DNA from 3 places in the Inediibacterium massiliense genome. Region 3 is predicted to be linked to each of the others. Evidence: riboswitches for the same ligand, from Rfam matches in the RefSeq annotation. Region 3 holds a riboswitch; each other region holds the start of a gene.

What was found. A riboswitch is a leader RNA that binds a small molecule or an ion and turns the genes downstream of it on or off. The one in region 3 is predicted to bind S-adenosylmethionine.
Region 1: it holds a riboswitch for S-adenosylmethionine, as region 3 does, so the genes downstream of both, metF (methylenetetrahydrofolate reductase [NAD(P)H]) here and BN2409_RS11375 (phenylacetate--CoA ligase family protein) in region 3, are expected to answer to the same signal.
Region 2: it holds a riboswitch for S-adenosylmethionine, as region 3 does, so the genes downstream of both, BN2409_RS07190 (Na+/H+ antiporter NhaC family protein) here and BN2409_RS11375 (phenylacetate--CoA ligase family protein) in region 3, are expected to answer to the same signal.

Annotation. Positions count from the first base shown of each region.
Region 1 covers NZ_LN876587.1:1,252,964-1,259,437, forward strand. Annotated here, with positions in the region: gene fabG (3-oxoacyl-ACP reductase FabG) at 1-313, shown strand, start outside; gene BN2409_RS14590 (homocysteine S-methyltransferase family protein) at 372-2,771, opposite strand; gene BN2409_RS14595 (vitamin B12 dependent-methionine synthase activation domain-containing protein) at 2,761-3,429, opposite strand; gene metF (methylenetetrahydrofolate reductase [NAD(P)H]) at 3,445-4,338, opposite strand; SAM riboswitch class I at 4,443-4,544, opposite strand; gene BN2409_RS14605 (Rpn family recombination-promoting nuclease/putative transposase) at 4,673-5,500, opposite strand; gene BN2409_RS17360 (hypothetical protein) at 5,651-5,863, opposite strand; one part of gene BN2409_RS16995 (IS3 family transposase) at 5,993-6,254, shown strand; one part of gene BN2409_RS16995 (IS3 family transposase) at 6,254-6,474, shown strand, end outside.
Region 2 covers NZ_LN876586.1:716,386-722,859, reverse strand. Annotated here, with positions in the region: gene BN2409_RS07195 (M3 family oligoendopeptidase) at 1-111, opposite strand, end outside; gene BN2409_RS07190 (Na+/H+ antiporter NhaC family protein) at 154-1,473, opposite strand; SAM riboswitch class I at 1,539-1,640, opposite strand; gene trmB (tRNA (guanosine(46)-N7)-methyltransferase TrmB) at 1,701-2,351, opposite strand; gene sdaAB (L-serine ammonia-lyase, iron-sulfur-dependent subunit beta) at 2,666-3,346, shown strand; gene sdaAA (L-serine ammonia-lyase, iron-sulfur-dependent, subunit alpha) at 3,349-4,224, shown strand; gene BN2409_RS07170 (putative manganese-dependent inorganic diphosphatase) at 4,464-6,089, shown strand; gene clpX (ATP-dependent Clp protease ATP-binding subunit ClpX) at 6,127-6,474, opposite strand, start outside.
Region 3 covers NZ_LN876587.1:595,419-601,892, forward strand. Annotated here, with positions in the region: gene BN2409_RS11365 (xanthine phosphoribosyltransferase) at 1-2, shown strand, start outside; gene BN2409_RS11370 (GNAT family N-acetyltransferase) at 270-779, shown strand; SAM riboswitch class I at 893-1,011, shown strand; SAM riboswitch class I at 1,099-1,216, shown strand; gene BN2409_RS11375 (phenylacetate--CoA ligase family protein) at 1,321-2,628, shown strand; gene BN2409_RS11380 (pyridoxal phosphate-dependent aminotransferase) at 2,640-3,812, shown strand; gene BN2409_RS11385 (2-oxoacid:acceptor oxidoreductase family protein) at 3,809-4,360, shown strand; gene BN2409_RS11390 (4Fe-4S binding protein) at 4,353-4,655, shown strand; gene BN2409_RS11395 (transketolase C-terminal domain-containing protein) at 4,652-5,845, shown strand; gene BN2409_RS11400 (thiamine pyrophosphate-dependent enzyme) at 5,835-6,474, shown strand, end outside.

The DNA of each region.
Region 1 (6,474 bases), 660 kb from region 3:
TCATTATGCTGCAACAAAAGGTGGAGTAAATGGATTTATAAAAACTGCTGCTATTGAACTAGCTAAACATAATATTACAGTAAATGGTGTAGAGCCTGGAAATATAATGACTGAAGGTATGGGTAGTCAATTAGGAGAAGAGTATATCAAAGCTCAAGAAGCTTCTATACCAATGGGTAAATTAGGTGAGCCAAAGGATATCGCTTATGCTGCATTATTTCTAGCTAGTGATGAAGCTAAGTACATTACTGGACAAACAATCGCTATTGATGGTGGACAAACTCTCCCAGAATCTATGTTTGCAGTTCACTAAATCATTCTATTAGTAAAATCATCTCATAAAAATAAGATTATGAGATGATTTTACTTCTTTATTTATCTATTGATGAACTTCCTAATACGGTTTTAGCAATTTCTACTGCTACTTGTGCATCCTTGGCATAATAATCAGCTTGAATCATATCTGCATATTCTTGGTTAAGCACAGCTCCCCCTACAAATATTTTACAATCTATCCTATTTTCTCTTAATGCTATAATTGTCTCCTCCATACTTTTTACTGTTGTAGTCATAAGAGCACTTAACCCTACAAGTTTTATTTTTTGTTCTTTTGCAGTCTTTACAATATTTTCAACAGGAACGTCTTTTCCTAAATCCAAGACCTCAAATCCATAATTTTCAAGAATTGTTTTTACAATATTTTTCCCTATATCATGGATGTCTCCTTTTACTGTAGCCAATATAATTTTTCCTTTTGAAATTTTACAATTTCCATCTTGGAGCATTTTGTCTTTAATCACTCCAAAAGCATTTTTCACCGTTTCTGCCGATTGAATGAGTTGTGGTAAAAATATATCTCCCTTTTCAAATTTCTTTCCTACCATATCTAATGCAGGAATTAAATACTCATCTACAATTTTTAAAGGCTCTATCGTTTCTAAAAGTTTTGTAACTTCTTTTGTTGCCTCATCTTTTAATCCTTGAATAATAATATCTTTTAGATCTTTGTCATGAACATGAGCTTTTTCTATTATTCTTTTTTCACTTTTTCTACTTTCATATTCTTGTATATATTTTTTTGCTTCCTTATCTTGGTTAGAAAGTACTTTAAATGCATGGATGGTATTGATCATCCCTTGGTCCAAAGGATTTAGAATAGGTGCATCTAGCCCCTGTGTCAGTCCCATAGCTAAAAAGGTTTGATTGAGTAACTGTCTATCTGGTAATCCAAAGGATACATTACTTACCCCTAAAGAAGTCTTTACATTGTATTTTTCTTTGACCATCCCTACAGCTTTAATGGTTTCCATCACTTCAGATTGTTGTGCACTCGCTGTTAGTACCAAACAATCAATCATAATATTTTCTTTAGGTATTCCATAATCTTGAGCGGTACGAATAATTTTTTGTGCAATTTTTACTCTCTCTTCTGCCTTTTTGGGAATTCCTTCTTCGTCTAGCGTGAGACCAATGACACAAGCTCCATATTTTTTGACAATAGGAAATATTTCCTTCATGACCTGTTCTTTTCCATTTACTGAATTGATAATGGGTTTTCCATTATAGATTCTAGCAGCAGCTTCTATTACTTCCTTATTTGTACTATCTATTTGAAGAGGAATATGAATAATAGATTGTATCTCTTTAATTAAATGAGTCATTGTTTTTTGTTCATCAATTTCTGGAAGTCCCACATTTACATCTAATACGTCTGCACCTGCTTCCATTTGAAGAATAGCTTCATTTAATACATAATCCATATGATGATTTCTTAATGCTTCTTTTAACTTTTTATTTCCTGTAGGATTTATTCTCTCCCCTATAATCTTTACTTCATTTCCTAATACAACTGTCTGATTAGCAGAACAAACTGCTGTTATATGCTTTTTATCTGGTATGACAAAAGGAACAGGCTTTACTACTTCTATCATAGCTTTGATAAAAAGTTCATCCGTACCACAACATCCACCTATAATATTTACTCCGTTTTCTGCAATTTTTTTTGCATAAAAAGCAAATTCACAAGGATCAATATCATATACAGTTTTATCTCTATCTACTTTTGGAAGCCCTGCATTAGGCTGTACCATAATTGGAATAGATGTATATTTTACAATTTCTTCAACAATAGGCAATATTTCCTTTGGTCCAAAAGAACAGTTTACTCCTAAAGCATCTACCCCTAATCCCTCGAGGACCATAACCATTGTAAGAGGATCCGTTCCAGTAAATGTTCTTCCTGTATCATCATAAGTCATAGTACAAAATATAGGTAAATCACTATTTTCCTTTGCAGCAAGAACAGCAGCCTTTGCTTCATAAATATCAGATAAGGTTTCAATCAAAATCAAGTCACATCCTGCTTTGGCCCCTGCCTTTACTTGTCTTTTAAAAATCTCATATGCCCTATCAAAGCTTAGTGTTCCGATAGGTGTCAATAGCTGACCAATAGGACCTATATCTAATGCAATATACTTATCTTTCACATCTTTTATAGAATCCTTTGCTACACTTACTGCTTTTGTAATCACATCCTCTACTGTATATCCAGTTTTTTCAAGCTTTAGTTCATTAGCTCCAAAGGTGTTGGTTGTTATGATATCTGCACCTGCTTGAAGATATTTTTTATGAATTTCTGTAATAATCTCTGAATGAGTAAAATTATAAATTTCAGGTATATCTCCTGCACATAGTCCTCTTTTTTGCAATTGTGTACCCATAGCACCGTCAAAAAATAATCTTGTTGTTTTTAGTAGATCTTTAATTGCCACAAAAATTCTCCTCTCTTTTAAATGTACAATCTCTATATTTACTACATTCCTTACAACTTGAGTGCTTTGTGGTAATATTATTGTCTTTAAAGCCAATAATAGCTGTTACAGATTTTCTAGGAATTAAAATCTTTTCTTTCGTACAAGTAAGACCAATTTTTTTATATGCTTCTAAGGTATCTAAAATCATAGGCTGTATATCTATCGAAAAGTCTCCATACCCTGGACTATATCTATGGGTAATTCCTAAATTTCTGCTATTTGCTTGCTTTTTTATTTCCTTTTGTACCTCATCGCAAAGACTTTCTACAGCTGTAGTGGCACAAGCATCTAAAATAACAGCTTTTGTTAAATTTGTTTTTTCATATAATTTGATTTTATTTTCTATATGATTCCCAAGAGTTACAGCCATAATGGCACAAGTACTTGAATCCTCTAGATGATTTATAATATCTTTTCCTTTAAAGATAAGCCTACTCCCTAATATTTCAATATGTTCATCACCTTTTTCTATATCAAAAACTTTTATTACATATTTACATTGTACACATTGTTTTGTTTCCTCTATACATGTATCAATCAATCTATCTAAATTTTCATCTATATTTTGATGCCTATATCCTAAATACCGTAGTACTTCATCTTTATGAATATACAATTTCGTTCATCTCCCTTACACTGCATGCTTTTTATTGAGAGCATATATAATAGAGCTAATGTTTGATACAATTCTTTTTGCTACTTCCGGATTATTCATAGTATAAATATGTATGCCATCTACTCCTGAAGATAATAAATCTATAATTTGATCTGTAGCATAGGCAATACCTGCATCCTTTAATGCTTCAGGATTGTTTTCATATTTGTCTATAACTTTTAAAAACTTTTTAGGAATATACGCACCACACAAAGATATAATACGACGAATCTGATTTTTATTAATCACTGGCATAATCCCAGCTTGTATAGGAATATCGATATTTCTTTTTATAGTTTTTTCTTTAAATTCGTAGAAAAAATGATTATCTAAAAACAATTGAGAAATAAGAAAATCCACTCCAGCATCTACTTTTTTACCTAGATTGAACAAATCTTTTTCTTTTGTTGTATCCATATGTCCTTCTGGATAGCAAGCTCCTCCTATGCAAAATTTTTGATTGATCTTGATATGTTTTATCAAATCAGAAGCATATTTAAAATCTAGTTCTTCTGACAATTTAAATTCAGGATCTTGTGGCAAATCTCCTCTTAGAGCCAATACATTTTCAATATTATTTTCATTTAATTCTTCTAATATATTATTAATTTCTTTTTTATTAGATGTAATACCAGTAAGATGTGCCAAAGCTTCTATATCATATGTATTTTTGATCATAGATGCAATTTCAACAGTTTTTTTACTTGTACTTCCCCCTGCTCCATAAGTCACACTAATATAATCAGGTCGTAGAGGTGCCAAAGCATCAATTGTATTATAGATGGTTTGAATCGAAGCCGATGGTTTTGGTGGAAATATTTCAAACGAAATAACTGGTTTTTTCTTTGTAAAAATATCTTTTATGTACATAAAAACTCCTCCTCATAATAAAATTAAATTTATAAACAAAAAAACCTCTTCTAAGATGAAGAGGTCTTTACCTAATATCGCTCTATGAGCATAATATACACCTTTTCTCATCTTTCAGAACAACGTTCTGCAGGATTTAGCACCTAGCATAATGCTGGTTGCTGAAGCTTCAATGGGCCCGTTCCCTCCACTTCTCTTGATAAGAGTATTCAATTGATATTTTATTTTAAATTTATTGAATATGATTATATATAAGTTTTGTAAATCTGTCAATATAATTTTTAGATAAAACAACTTAAGATCTACCTAATGCTTATAAATACATATAACTATTTTAATTTTTTAGTTTTAATATTTCTTCTTTTGTTAAGCCAGTTTTAATTGATATAGTATCTATATCCAAAACATCTAATAAATTTTTTGCTATTTCTATTGCTTTTATATATTCTCCTTCTTGCCTTGCTGTATCTAGTTCTTCCTGTTTATCTATAAATGCTTTTAGATTATTTTCATACAAGCTTCTTTCATCTTCATCTAGATACATTACATCTAATACTTCTATAGCTTTTTTAATACTTGAATCTTGTTCTAATTCTTTAGGAATTTTATTTTTACTATATTCATAAGCATGATTTAAAAATGTAACCCATCTATCTAATCCTGTTTTTAAATCTTTTAATTCTTTATCAAATTTTTTGAGTTCAATAAAGTGTAATTCTAGTAAATCTGAAAATTCTTTTCCTGTTCGTAGGTTTAAAAGCTTATACATATTATGATATTCTTTTCCCTCTAAGTAATCAAAATCTAATATATTGATTCCTATTGTTTTATTGAGCGCTCCATATCTTCCTTTTTCTAACAATTGGTCTGTATATACCTTTGCCCAATAATACAATGCTCTTTTATCATAAAAGCTTTGAGGAGCTACTTGAATTTCTATATCATACCACTTTCCTTTTTCATCTACAGCTTTGATATCTAATATAGACATTTTTCCATTAATATAATTAGATACATTGTATGGATTTTTTATAGTTATATCCTCAATTTGTTCATCTATCAATATTGAATTGATAAATGAAATCAATAGATCTTTATTTTCTTCACTACCAAATAATTTTTTAAATGCCAAATCTACTTTAGGATTGATTCTACACATCATAATCACTCTCCTATAGATACTTTTCTTATATTAAGAATACCACAAAAGAGGCTTTTTTATAATACATAAAAAGCCTCTCAAATTAATGTTTGTATATTCTCTGAATCTCTATGGTAGATATAGTAAGTATATGGATAATGGGAAGTTGTATTAACATGTTAAATCTATCATTTTTACTATTCTATCTGAAGGTAAGGATATTCCATCAACTAAAAATACCATTGGGTTATCATTCAGAACAACATTATCAAACTGGCGAAACATAATAAAATTTAAAATTTTTAAAATAAAATACTCAATTCTACTTTTTGTACACTTAAAATCATATCCTCCCTCAAAGGTACTATCATCAATTTCATTCAAATTAACATATGTTTTAATAATATATGGTTTACTATTCTGTTCCCAACAATGAGTGTCCTGCTATACTAAAGTTGTAACACCTAACGCTAGTTTGATGTTATAATTCAAACATAGAAAAGGAGTTGCAAAATGGCGAATAAAAAATATGACCCAGAATTACAAAAGAAAGTATTACGTCTTTATCTTGAAGAAGGTCGGACTGTAAAAAGCTTAACTGAAGAATATAATTTAGGGAATGGTACATTGAGATATTGGTTAAACAAGCACCGTGAAGAATGCAAGACAAATACTGATTTAAAAGAAGAAACAGATTCTTATATTGAAATTCAAAAGCTGCGTAAACAGCTGGAAGAACTTGAAAAGGAGAATCGTTTTCTAAAAAAGGCGGCTGCATTCTTCGCGAAAGAAATCGATTAAAAATTTATGAATTCATAAAAAAATACTGCAATGAATTCGGTTTACGATGGCTATTATCCAAATTTAAATTATCCCCTAATGCCTATTACAATTATCTTAAAAAGAGAAAACAAAAATATTTTAAACACAAAGCTCAATTAAAAGAATTAATTGAGACAATTTATCATAGTAAAAATGGTACTGTAGGTTATCGC
Region 2 (6,474 bases), on a different contig from region 3:
ATCCTCTTCCTCAAAACTTTGTCCATCACAAAATTTTTGTAGTAGATGATTAAATTTTTCTTCATAATTTTTTATATCTGGTCTTTCATACTCAAATCCACTAAATTTCATTTTTTCACCTTCCTAGTACAAAACCCCAATCTTAGATTGGGGCTATTTTTCAAAACTTAAATCTTTTATAGAAGCTTCTTTAGGTCTTGGAATTCCAAATACAATTGCAAGTATTACACAAATCCCCATTAAATAAGGATAATATAAATATTTCATAATAGATATAGATGATATTCCTGCTACACTAGCTGCAACTAAAAGTTGAGCTCCATAAGGAATCATTCCTTGGCAAAAGCAGGAGAAGGTATCTAGTAAGCTCGCTGATCTCTTAGGATCAATATCATATCGATCTGCAATATCCTTTGCAATAGGTCCTGCCATTACAATAGCAATGGTATTATTAGCAGTACAAACATCTACAATTCCTACTAAAAGAGCGATTCCAAACTCTGCTCCTTTTTTTCCCTTGATTCTACTTGTAATAAATTCAAGTAGGAAATCTATTCCACCATTATATTTAATAACTTCTACCATACCTCCAATTAAAATAGATATGATCACAATCTCTGACATACCCATAATCCCTTTTCCTATAGCTTGCACAAATCCCCATATATCAAAGGCATGCGTGTATATACCAACTACTCCTGCAAATAATGTTCCGCCTACTAAAACAATCATTACATTAACTCCTAATAAAGCTCCTATTAAAACTGTTAAATAAGTCAATACCTTTAATAAACTATATTCATAATTTCCATCTAATACCATATTTCCTACATTTTTAGATGCAAATAAAATTGCTGTGACCATTGCAGCAGGTATAACAATCGCAAAATTCATCTTAAATTTATCTCTCATTTGACATCCTTGTGTTCTTGCAGCAGCAATTGTTGTATCAGAAATCATAGAAAGATTATCTCCAAACATAGCTCCACTAACAACTGCTCCTAATGCAAGTCCCATAGGAATTCCAGTCTTTTGTGCAATTCCAACAGCCATAGGAGCAAGTGCTACAATAGTTCCTACTGAAGTCCCTACAGATAATGAAATAAAACATCCTATTACAAAAACTCCTGCGATTAATATATTTCCCGGCAATATACTAAGACCTAAATTTACAGTTGAATCTACTGCTCCCATCTCTTTTGCTACTTGAGCAAATCCTCCTGCTAAAATAAAAATGATACACATTAAAATAATATTTGTATTTCCTGCTCCTTTACAAAATACTTCTACTTTTTCATGAATGCTAGTCTTTCTATTCATTGCAACAGCTACAATACTTGCTCCCAAAAAGGCCACACTCACAGGCATTTTATAAAAATCCCCTACAACAATAGATGTTGCTAGATACATTACTAGGAATACACCTAGTGGAATCAAAGCCCATGGATTTCCTTTTTTTTGATTTTTATTCATTATTATTCCTCCTAATTTTAATAAATAAAAAACCTCTTGCAGATAATGCAAGAAGTTATCTTCCATTCTTATCTGTCAGGTAATACCTGATGGAATTAGCACCACAGAATTAAATTCTAGGTTGCTGGGTTTCATAGGGCCAGTCCCTCCACCTCTCTGGATAAGATACTATTTAATTTTTATACTGTAAGTATTATATGAAAGTTTTATAATAAAGTCAATAGAATTTAGATATTGTTATTATTTACTATTTTTCCTTCACATCTATAAATCTTAAGACCTTGATTCATAAATTTATCTTCGTATTCTGTTGTAACATTCTCTATATCACTTTCTTTTAAATCTAATGATATATTTTTTAAATACAGTCCCTCATTACTAAACTCATTTAGTGAAAACTCAAATAGTTTTTCATTATCTGTTTTAAAATGAACTTCGCCTGTTTCTTCTAATATATTTTTATACATCTTTAAGAAATTATGATGAGTTAATCTTCTTTTAGCCCATCTCTTTTTAGGCCAAGGATCACAAAAGTTAATAAATAATCTTTGTACTTCGTTTTTATCAAAATACTCCTCTATTTTTTTTACATCTCCCCATATAAAAAGAATGTTTTTAAGATCTAATTCATATGCTTTTTCCACAGCTTTTAACAAAACTTCTTCTTTCATTTCCATTCCTATAAAATTTATATTTGGATGTTTCAAAGCCAAAGTAGTCAAGAACTTTCCTCTTCCCATCCCTAATTCTAAATAAATAGGATTTTCATTTTGAAATTCTTCATTCCATTTTCCTTTATATAAACAAGGATCTTGTATCACATAAGTAGTATAACTAAGTAGTTTCTCATCTGCTCCTTTTTTCTTTCTTCTTCTCATATTATTCTCCTTCTTGAATTGATCCATCATATTTAGTAACTTAAAATAGTTTATGAATATTTTATCATACTTTGAAAATTTTTTTTATTTTTATGGGTATTTTATATTATTTTGTAATGTATACATAATTGAAAATAATATACAAAAAATAGGAGTATGCTATAATAAAATTAAATATAAATACATTGAATATTATGAAACAGGGTATCTATTTATATATACGATTTACATAGAACTCAATTTAAATTTTTCAACAAATTTTCAAAATTTTTATTAAAATCTTAATCTTATACTCATACTAAGGAGTGAGAATAATGAAAAATTACAGTATCTTTGATATTATGGGACCTATTATGGTTGGACCATCTAGTTCTCATACTGCTGGTGCTGCAAGGCTTGCCAAAACTTCTCGAATTATTTCTGGAGGGAATATTGAAAAAGTAAAATTTTTACTTCATGGATCTTTTGCAAAAACATATAAAGGACACGGAACTGATAAAGCATTAGTAGCAGGAATCTTACTTTTAGACCCTTGGGATGAAAGGCTTCGAAATTCTTTTGAATTAGCAAAAGAACAAGGTATTTCTTTTGAATTCATAGAAACAGATTTAGGAGATGTTCACCCCAATACTGTAAAATTTATCATTATCAAAAAAGATGGTTCTACTTCAGAGATTACAGGCTCTTCTATTGGAGGAGGAAACATTCTTATTTTTGATATCAATGGAACTTCTGTAGAATTTACAGGAAATAATCCAACCATTATTACAAAACATCAAGATGTTCCTGGAGTCATATGGCAAATTACAAAAGTATTATTTGAAAGAAATATTAATATTGCCAATATGAAAGTTTATCAAAAGAAAAAAGGTGTAGAAGCTACTATGGTCATAGAAACTGATGGTTTATTATCCGATGAAGTCATCGAAGAAATAAAATCCATATCTTTGATTGATGATGTAAAAATTATCAATCCTATGGTGGAAGGAGAATAGATATGTTTGTAAACTCTGGAAAAGAATTGATAGAAGTCTGTCAACAAGAAAATTTAACCATTTGGAAATATACTTTAAAATCAGAAGCTGAAGATAGTAGTTTAACTGAAAAAGATGTTTTTGAAAAAATGAGAAATTCTTTTAAAGTAATGAAAGCTTCTGCTGAAGAAGCTTTAAATAAAGAAGTAAAATCTCATAGTGGGCTCATTGGAGGAAACGCTTTCAAACTTAATAAATATGTCCAAAATAAAAAAACTTTAACAGGAGATTTTATGGTAAAAGCAATGGCTAGAGCTATTTCTTGTTCAGAAGTCAATGCTGCTATGGGTAGAATTGTAGCTGCTCCTACAGCTGGATCTTGTGGAATTGTCCCTGCAACTATTTTGTCTGCTGGTGAAAAATTAAATCTATCTGAAGATGATATGGTAAAAGGTCTTTTAACTGCTACAGGAATCGGCATGATTATTGCAAAAAATGCTACTGTATCAGGTGCTGAGGGAGGTTGCCAAGCAGAATGTGGCTCAGCTGCTGCTATGGCTTCTGCAGCCGTAGTAGAAATGATGGGAGGAACAGTATCAGAATCTTTAGATGCAGCTGCTATTGTGATTAAAAATATTTTGGGACTTGTTTGTGATCCTGTAGCAGGACTCGTTGAAATTCCTTGTGCAAAGAGAAATGCATCTGGAACTGTTTCTGCTCTTACGACTGCTGATATGGTTTTAAGTGGTGTGAAAAGCTATATTCCTTTTGATGATGTAGTATCTGCCATGTACGAAGTAGGAAAAAGTCTTCCATGTGCATTACGTGAAACTGCCCTTGGAGGAGTAGCCGCTACTCCTACAGGAAAAGAGCTTCAAAGACAAGTATTTGGCGAATAATTCAAGTTTCTAACCGATAGGTTCAAAATAACCTATCGGTTTTATTTTTTTGTGAACGCTTTCTTTTCTTTCTATTCATTTTACAATATTCTATTTCACTCAAAATGTTGAAACCTACTACATACAATGATACAATATAGATATTTTGATGAATTCACTTCAGTCATCAAACTATTTTTAAAATCATCTACAATTTATTCATTGATATAATTTTTTAAAGAACTAGAAAGAGGTGCATTATGAAAACACTCATATTTGGTCATCAAAATCCTGATACGGACTCCGTATGTTCAGCTATTGCTTATTCTTATTTAAAGAATCAAATGGGTGAGTCCACTGTTCCAAAAGTTTTAGGTACAATACAAAAAGAATCTTTATATGTACTTGATAAATTTAATGTAAATCATCCAGATTTTCTTGAAAATGTAAAAATACAGGTAAAAGATTTAGAATATACACAAGTATCTCCTATCCAACAACATCATTCTATTCTTCATGCTTATCATCATATGGAATCTAATCAGCTCAAAACCATTCCAATTGTAGATGAAAATAGATTTCTAAAAGGGCTCCTTACAATGAAAGATATTGCTATGGAAATGATTCATGGAGATTTTCGTCATATTAAAACTTCACTATCTAATATTATCAATGACCTTGATGGAATTCCTCTTTATATTCCAGATGAAGATAAACTGGTAGAAGGAAACGTATCTGTCATGGCTTACTATTACAAATCTATAGTGGGTTTACTAGGATCTAAAGACATTATTATTGTAGGAGATCGATATGATATTATTGAAATGGCTATTTCAAATAAAGTTCAACTCCTCATTATCACGGGAGAATGTGAAATTCCTCAAAAATATATTGACCTGGCACAAAAAAATAGTGTTCCTATTATTAAAATTCCAAAAGATACTTATACTGTCAGTAAACTATTTCAACAATGTAATTTTGTATGTAAAATCATGAAAAAATCTTCATTAGTTAAATTTTCTTTAGATGATTATATAGATGACATCAAAGATGATATTATTACAACTAATTTTAGAAATTATCCTATTTTAGATGCCAATAGAAAATTCATGGGATTTATAGGCAGAAAACATCTTCTCAATCCTCAAAAAAAACAAGTTATACTAGTAGATCACAATGAATTTTCACAGAGCGCTGAAGGCATTGATGACGCTCAAATATTAGAGATTATTGACCACCATAAAATAGGAGGAATATCTACAAATCTACCTATAAATTTTATGAATATCCCTATTGGATCTACTTGTACAATTATTTATGAATTATATAAATCTAATCATATTTCTATTCCTTGTTCTATGGCAGGTCTTATGTTAAGTGGAATTATTTCTGATACACTTTATTTTAAATCTCCTACCTGTACCCAAAGAGATATTCATGCCGTAGAGGAGTTAAATAAAATTACTCAATTAAATCTAGATGAATATGCCCTATCCATGTTTAAAGCTGGAACAGCTTTAGAAGGATATACAGAAGAAGAAATATTTTTTAGAGATTTTAAAGACTTTTTAATACATGATATGAAAATAGGTATATCTCAAGTATTTACTTTAGATATAGAAGAAGTAAATAAAAAACAGTCTATCTTAATCAAATTTATGGATCAACTCAGACAACAAAAAGAATATCATATGCTTATTTTAACTGTTACAGATATTATTAACGAAGGATCATATTTCTTTTATAGTTCATCTAACGAAAACTTATTATCCTATGCTTTTCATATAGATCCTATACAAGGAGCATTTGCAAAAGATATTGTTTCTAGAAAAAAACAAATCGTACCTATGCTTACTCATGCAATAGAATTATTAAACTATATATAAACTTTAAAAACCGTCAATCAAGGATTGACGGTTTTTGTTAAGATGCAGTTTCTTCTGTTTTTTTCTTTGTTCTTTTTTTATTCTCAGAAAGTACTAAAGTAGGTTCTGTTCCATTTTCAACACTATCTTTAGTAATAATACATTTTGTAATATCATTCCTAGATGGAATATCATACATGATATTCATCATAATTCCTTCCATAATACCTCTTAACCCTCTTGCACCGGTTTTTCTTTCAATAGCTTTTTTAGCAATAGATCTTAGTGCTTCTTCATCTACCTCTAATTCCACGCTATCCATTTCAAACAATTTTTTATATTGTTTTACCAAAGCATTTTTAGGTTCATTTAGTATTTGAACTAAGGCTTCTTCATCTAGTTGTTT
Region 3 (6,474 bases):
AAGAATAAAAAATACATTTTATAGAAATGAAATCCATAAGAACAAATAAAAGTAAAAATAGTTAATATTATGAAGAAAAGAGAAGGAAAGAACCCCTTTTGATGGGTATGCTTATATAAACATCAGTAACTCATTTAAAAGCATAAATATTCAATTTGATTGAAATTGCTTACTTTGATATAATCTTCATGGTTTGGTTTGAAAACCTATTATAGACACGAAAAGGTGTTTATAACAGGTTTTTTTAGTTTAAGGAGGACTTTTTAATCATGAATAATCATTACATAAAATTACGAAGAGAAGTTTTTAAATCAGATGCATGGAAAATTGTGGATTGGCTAAAGGACCATGAAGTAACTCAATATTTAAATGAAAAACATAATGTAAATCAAAGTATTCAGCAGATGATTCATAGAATTAATATGCCTATTCTTACTCATTTATTTAATCAAAATGGAAGCTTTTTTATGATTACCAAAGATGAAAAAGAACCTATAGGATTTTTAAGACTTGTACCTAAAAAGGAAAATGTAGAAATAGTAGTAGTTATTGGAGAGCGAAAAGAATGGGGAAAAGGTTTAGGTACAAATGCAATTTTTGAAGGGCTTAAACAAGCATTTTTCAATTGGAGAGCAAAGGAAGTAATAGCAAAAATTAATTTTAAAAACAAACGATCCAGAAAAGCTTTTAAAAAAGTAGGTTTTACACAAGATAAAGAATTACTAAAAGAAATTCAATATTCTATTTCTATGGATGAATTTTTACAGTTTGTATCCTAATGAGATATTTTATGCATAGGAAAAATTTGTACTTTTTTCAAAAATAGTATTGACGTAATTAAGTACTTTTGTTATAATTCCATTAATCTTAAGTTTCGAAACTAAATAGTATACTCTTATCAAGAGAGGTGGAGGGACTGGCCCAATGAAGCCCAGCAACAACTTAGACTATAAGAGATCTAAGAAATGTGCTAAATCCTGCAGAATGTGATTTCATTCTGATAGATAAGAGGAGGAAGTATATATATTGAGTCCTCTTCTGATATCAGAAGAGGACTTTTGTTGTTGATGCATCGACAAAATAAATTAAATAATAAAATTCTTATCAAGAGAGGCGGAGGGACTGGCCCAATGAAGCCCAGCAACAACTTAGATTGTAAGAAATCTAAGAAATGTGCTAAATCCTGCAGAATGTGTTTCATTCTGATAGATAAGAAAGTATCTTAAAAAGCTGCTTTCTTATGAAGCAGCTTTTTTTATGGAGTAAAAAATACGCTAAATCAATTTGAAGAATTCAAACAAATACCTAGGAGGTTGTCAAATGGAAGGAAAATACTGGAATGAAGCAATTGAAACTTTAACAAGAGAAGAATTAGAAGATTATCAACTTAAAGAATTAAGAAATGAAATTAAGTTTGCCTATGAAAATTCTCCATATTATAAAGAGTCTTTTGATCAAGTAGGTGTGAAACCTGAGGATTTAAAAACTTTAGACGATTTGAGGAAATTTCCATTTGTAAATAAACAAGTAGAAAGAGAAAGGCAAAAGAAAAAGCCTATTTTAGGGGATATGTGTGCAGTTGATGAAAAAGAGATTGTATTTATGTCTACATCTAGCGGTTCTACTGGAGTTCCTACAGTAAGTCCATTTACGAAGGAAGATTTTGAACAATTCCAAGATATAGAGAGCAGGTTATTTTGGGGAGTAGGTATGAGATCAACGGATCGATATGTCCATGCATTAAATTTCTCCCTTTTTGTTGGGGGACCAGATGTAATAGGAGCACAAAATCTTGGAGCTTTATGTATTTGGGCAGGAACTCTTCCATCTGATAGACTTTTGTTTATTTTAAAAGAGTTTCAACCAACAGCAATTTGGACCACACCTTCTTATGCGTGGTATCTAGGAGAAACGGCCAAAAAACAAGGTATAGATCCAGCAAAAGATTTATCTATTCAAAAAATTATTGTAGCAGGAGAACCAGGAGGCTCTATTGATGTAACAAAAAGTGCAATAGAAAAACTTTGGGGAGCAGATGTTTTTGATTTTTATGGTATTTCAGATATATTTGGAGCTTGTGCAGGAATGTGTGAAGCAAAAGATGGACTCCATTTGGCTGAAGACCAAATTTTATTGGAAGTATTAGATCCTATAACATTAAATCCTGTAGCCGATGGAGAAAGAGGCGAGATGGTACTTACTACTCTTAAAAAGAAAGCAAGACCTATGATTCGTTTTAGAACAGGAGATATTGTGACATATACGTCTAAACCATGTATATGCGGAAGAACTCATAAAAGAATTCATGTAGTAGGAAGATTAGATGATATGTTTATTGCAGCAGGGGTGAATGTTTTTCCAAGTGATATTGAATTTATTGTAAGAAATGATAAAGATACTACAGGAGAATATAGGATCTTTGTATTTAATGAAAACCATATTACAAAATTTAGAGTGGAAATTGAAAAATCAAATAGTTCATTGATAGATAAAGAGGAAATTGCTCATAGAATTTCTAATAAAATAAAGGCACATCTTGGTGTTAGACCAAAAGTAGTTGATGTTTTAAGAGAAGGAGAACTTCCAAGGGCAACTCATAAAGCAAAGAGGTTGATTGATGAAAGATAAGGAGTGATTATATGCCTAAAGTAGCAAATCGATTAGAAAAGTTTACAGAATCTATTATCAGAAAAATGACTAGGATTAGTAATGAATATGGAGCTATTAACCTTTCACAGGGATTTCCTGATTTTGACCCTCCAGAGGAATTAAAAAATGAGCTTATAAAAGGAGCATTAGAAGGACCGCACCAATATGAGATTACATGGGGTTCACAACAATTTAGAGAGGCTCTTGCTAAAAAACAATCAAAGCTTATGAGGATAGATATTGATCCTAATACAGATATTGTAGTTACTTGTGGAAGTACAGAAGCTATGATGGTAGCTGTGATGACAGTTTGTAATCCTAATGACAAAGTGATTGTATTTTCTCCATTTTATGAAAATTATGCTGCAGATACAATATTAACGGGTGCCAAGCCTATTTATGTTCCCCTTTGTCCTCCTAATTTTAAATTTCGTAAGGATGAATTAAGAAAGGCTTTTGAAGAAAGACCAAAGGCAATTATTCTTTGTAATCCATCTAATCCTATAGGAAAGGTATTTACAAGAGAAGAGCTTTTATACATAGCAGAACTGGCTGAAGAATTTGATACTTTTGTGATTACAGATGAAGTGTATGAACATATTGTTTTTGAGCCTTATGAGCATATTTATTTTGCAGGACTAAAAGGAATGAAAGACAGAACTTTATCTTGTAGCTCTCTTTCTAAAACTTATTCTATTACAGGATGGAGATTAGGATATATTATAGGTCCATCACAAGTTATTGACGGAGCAAGAAAGATACATGATTTTTTAACCGTTGGTGCAGCGGCACCTCTTCAGAAGGCAGCAGTAGCAGGACTTAGATTTTCAGATGAATATTATATAAATCTTCAAAGGGAGTATACCAAAAAGAGAGATTTATTTTTACAAGGATTAGATGAAGCCGGTTTAAAATATATTCCTCCTCAAGGAGCTTATTATGTGATGGTTGATATTTCTGAATTTGGATTTCAAGATGATCATCAATTTTGTGAATGGATGATCAAAGAAATTGGAGTAGCTGCAGTACCTGGCTCTAGCTTTTTTAAAGAGGAAATTAATGATTATGTACGTTTTCATTTTGCAAAAAAAGAAGAAACATTAAAAGAAGCCATCAAAAGATTAAAAAAATTAAAGGAAAAAGCAAGGAGGACTGTTTCATGATAGAAATCAAGTGGCTAGGTAGAGGAGGACAAGGAGCATTTACAGCTGCGAGACTTTTAGGTCTTTCAGCGGCTCTCTTTGAAAATAAATATGCTTTAGCATTTCCTTCCTTTGGACCAGAAAGAAGAGGAGCTCCTGTAGAGGCTTTTACAAAGATAGATGATCAAAAAATTACAGATAGAAGTCAAAGCAATACATGTGACTATTTAATTGTTTTAGATGAAAGTCTTATTCATAAAGATATTTTTAAAGATGTAAAAAAAGATGGCAAGATTTTAATTAATACAGCTCATGTTGAAAAATATCAATTATACAAGGATTATAAAATAAAAGGCATAGATGCAACGGGTATAGCATTAAAAGTTTTAAAAAGACCTATTACCAATACAGCCATGTTAGGTGCGTTGATAGGGATAAGTGAAATCATATCTTTAAAAGCTGGCATAGAAGGATTTAAAAAAGGTCTTTCACCTTCAATATTAGATAAAAATATTGAGGTTTTACAAAGAGCTTTTGATTGTATAAAGGGAGGGAAAAGAATTGAATAGACCAATAATAAAAAAGTTTCATCCACCAAAGCATATTAAAGATTATCCTATTGGAACAAGTTTTCAAGCAGGTCATTTAGTGGAAAAAAATGCAGGATGGAGAACTATAAAGCCAGTGATAGACTATGAAAAATGTGTAAAGTGTATGATATGTTATCTTTATTGTCCTGAAGGAACCATATTTAAAGAAAATGAAAAAATTCAAATAGATTATGATTTTTGCAAAGGGTGTGGCATTTGTGCAAAGGAATGTAAGGCTGGATCTATCCAGATGGTAAGGGAGGAGAGAAAATGAAGAAGGAGAGAGTATTTGTTTCAGGAAATGAAGCAGTAGCTATAGGAGTAAAATTAGCAAAGCCCCATGTGGTTTCTGCCTATCCTATTACCCCACAAACAATAGTAGTGGAAAGATTATCTGAGATGGTAGAGAAAAAGGAATTAAAATGTGAGTATTTGCATGTAGAATCAGAACACTCAGCATTGTCTGCATGTATTGGAGCCAGTGCTGTAGGAGCAAGAACCTTTACAGCAACGTCTTCTCAAGGACTTTTATATATGGCAGAATGCCTTCATTATGCTAGTGGAGGAAGACTTCCAATTGTAATGATGAATGCAAATCGTTCCTTAGCTCTTCCATGGAGCATATATGGGGATCAAAGAGATTCCCTTTCTCTTTTAGATAGCGGATGGATACAAGTATATGTAGAAGATGCTCAGGAAAGCTTGGATATGATTTTGCAAGCTTATGCCATTGCAGAAGATGAAAGAGTTCTTACTCCTATTATGATAAATTTAGATGGATTTGTACTTACTCATACCTATGAATCTGTTGAGGTTCCCAGTGATGAAGATGTACAAAAATTTTTACCCAAATTTGAACCTTCTTATCCCATGAGCTTAAAAAATCCTAAAAATTTGTTTTTTAGTTCAACTCCCAAAGATAATATGGAATTTAAATACCAGCAACATATGGCGTTAGTCAATGCAGTAGATGTAGTTGATGAAGTAGATGAAAAGTTTTACCAAGTATTTGGAAGAAAATATGGAGGGATGATAGAAACATATCTATGTGAAGATGCAGAAGTTGTTTTAGTAACTCTAGGAAGCATTACAGGTACAGCTAAAGTAGTGGTGGATGAACTGAGAAAAAGTGGAGAAAAGGTTGGACTTTTAAAAATAAGATTTGTAAGACCATTTCCAGAAAAGGAGATTATAGAAATTGCAAAGAAAACAAAAGTTTTTGGAGTTTTGGAAAAAGATATTTCCTTTGGATATGAAGGAACGGTTTATACAAATTTTAATTCTACATTGGCCAAGTTAGAAAAAAGTCCAAAGGCTTATAATTTCATAGGAGGATTGGGAGGAAGGAATATTTCTAAAGAAGATATAGACAAAATTTTTAAAGAGTTAAAAGAGACATTACGTGGAAAAAAATTAAAAAAAGTTAATTTTATAAATTTGGGGGTGAATACGGATGAGCATTAAATTATTAGATGAAAAGGAGTATTTTTATGGACATAAAGCATGTGCAGGATGTGGAGGAAGTCTTGCTGTAAGAACAGTTTTAAAGGTTTTAGGTCAAAAGAGTTTTGCAGTTTTACCAGCAGGCTGTATGTCAGCAGTTGGATTTATTTATCCTCAGCTATCTTTTACAGTAAATGCAGCCATATCTACCTTTGCTGGAACAGCCTCTATGCTATCAGGTGTAGCAGCAGGACTTAGAGCATTAGGGGTTGATGATTTTCATGCAGTGGGATTTGCTGGAGATGGAGGAACTGCAGATATAGGACTACAAGCCTTATCAGGAGCCATTGATCGAAAAGAAGAAATGATCTATATTTGTTATGACAATGAAGCTTATATGAATACAGGGATTCAACAAAGTGGACTTACCCCTTATGGAGCAAAGACTACGACTACTCCTGTTGGGCAGAACATACATGGATCTTTGAATAAAAAAAAGAATATGTTTGAAATTGTTGCAGCTCATAGAATTGATTACGCAGCTACAGCAAGTATAGGATATATTCATGATTTTATTAAAAAAGTAAATAAAGCAAAAAATATAAAAGGGACTTCTTATATACATGTGTATGCACCATGTCCTACAGGAT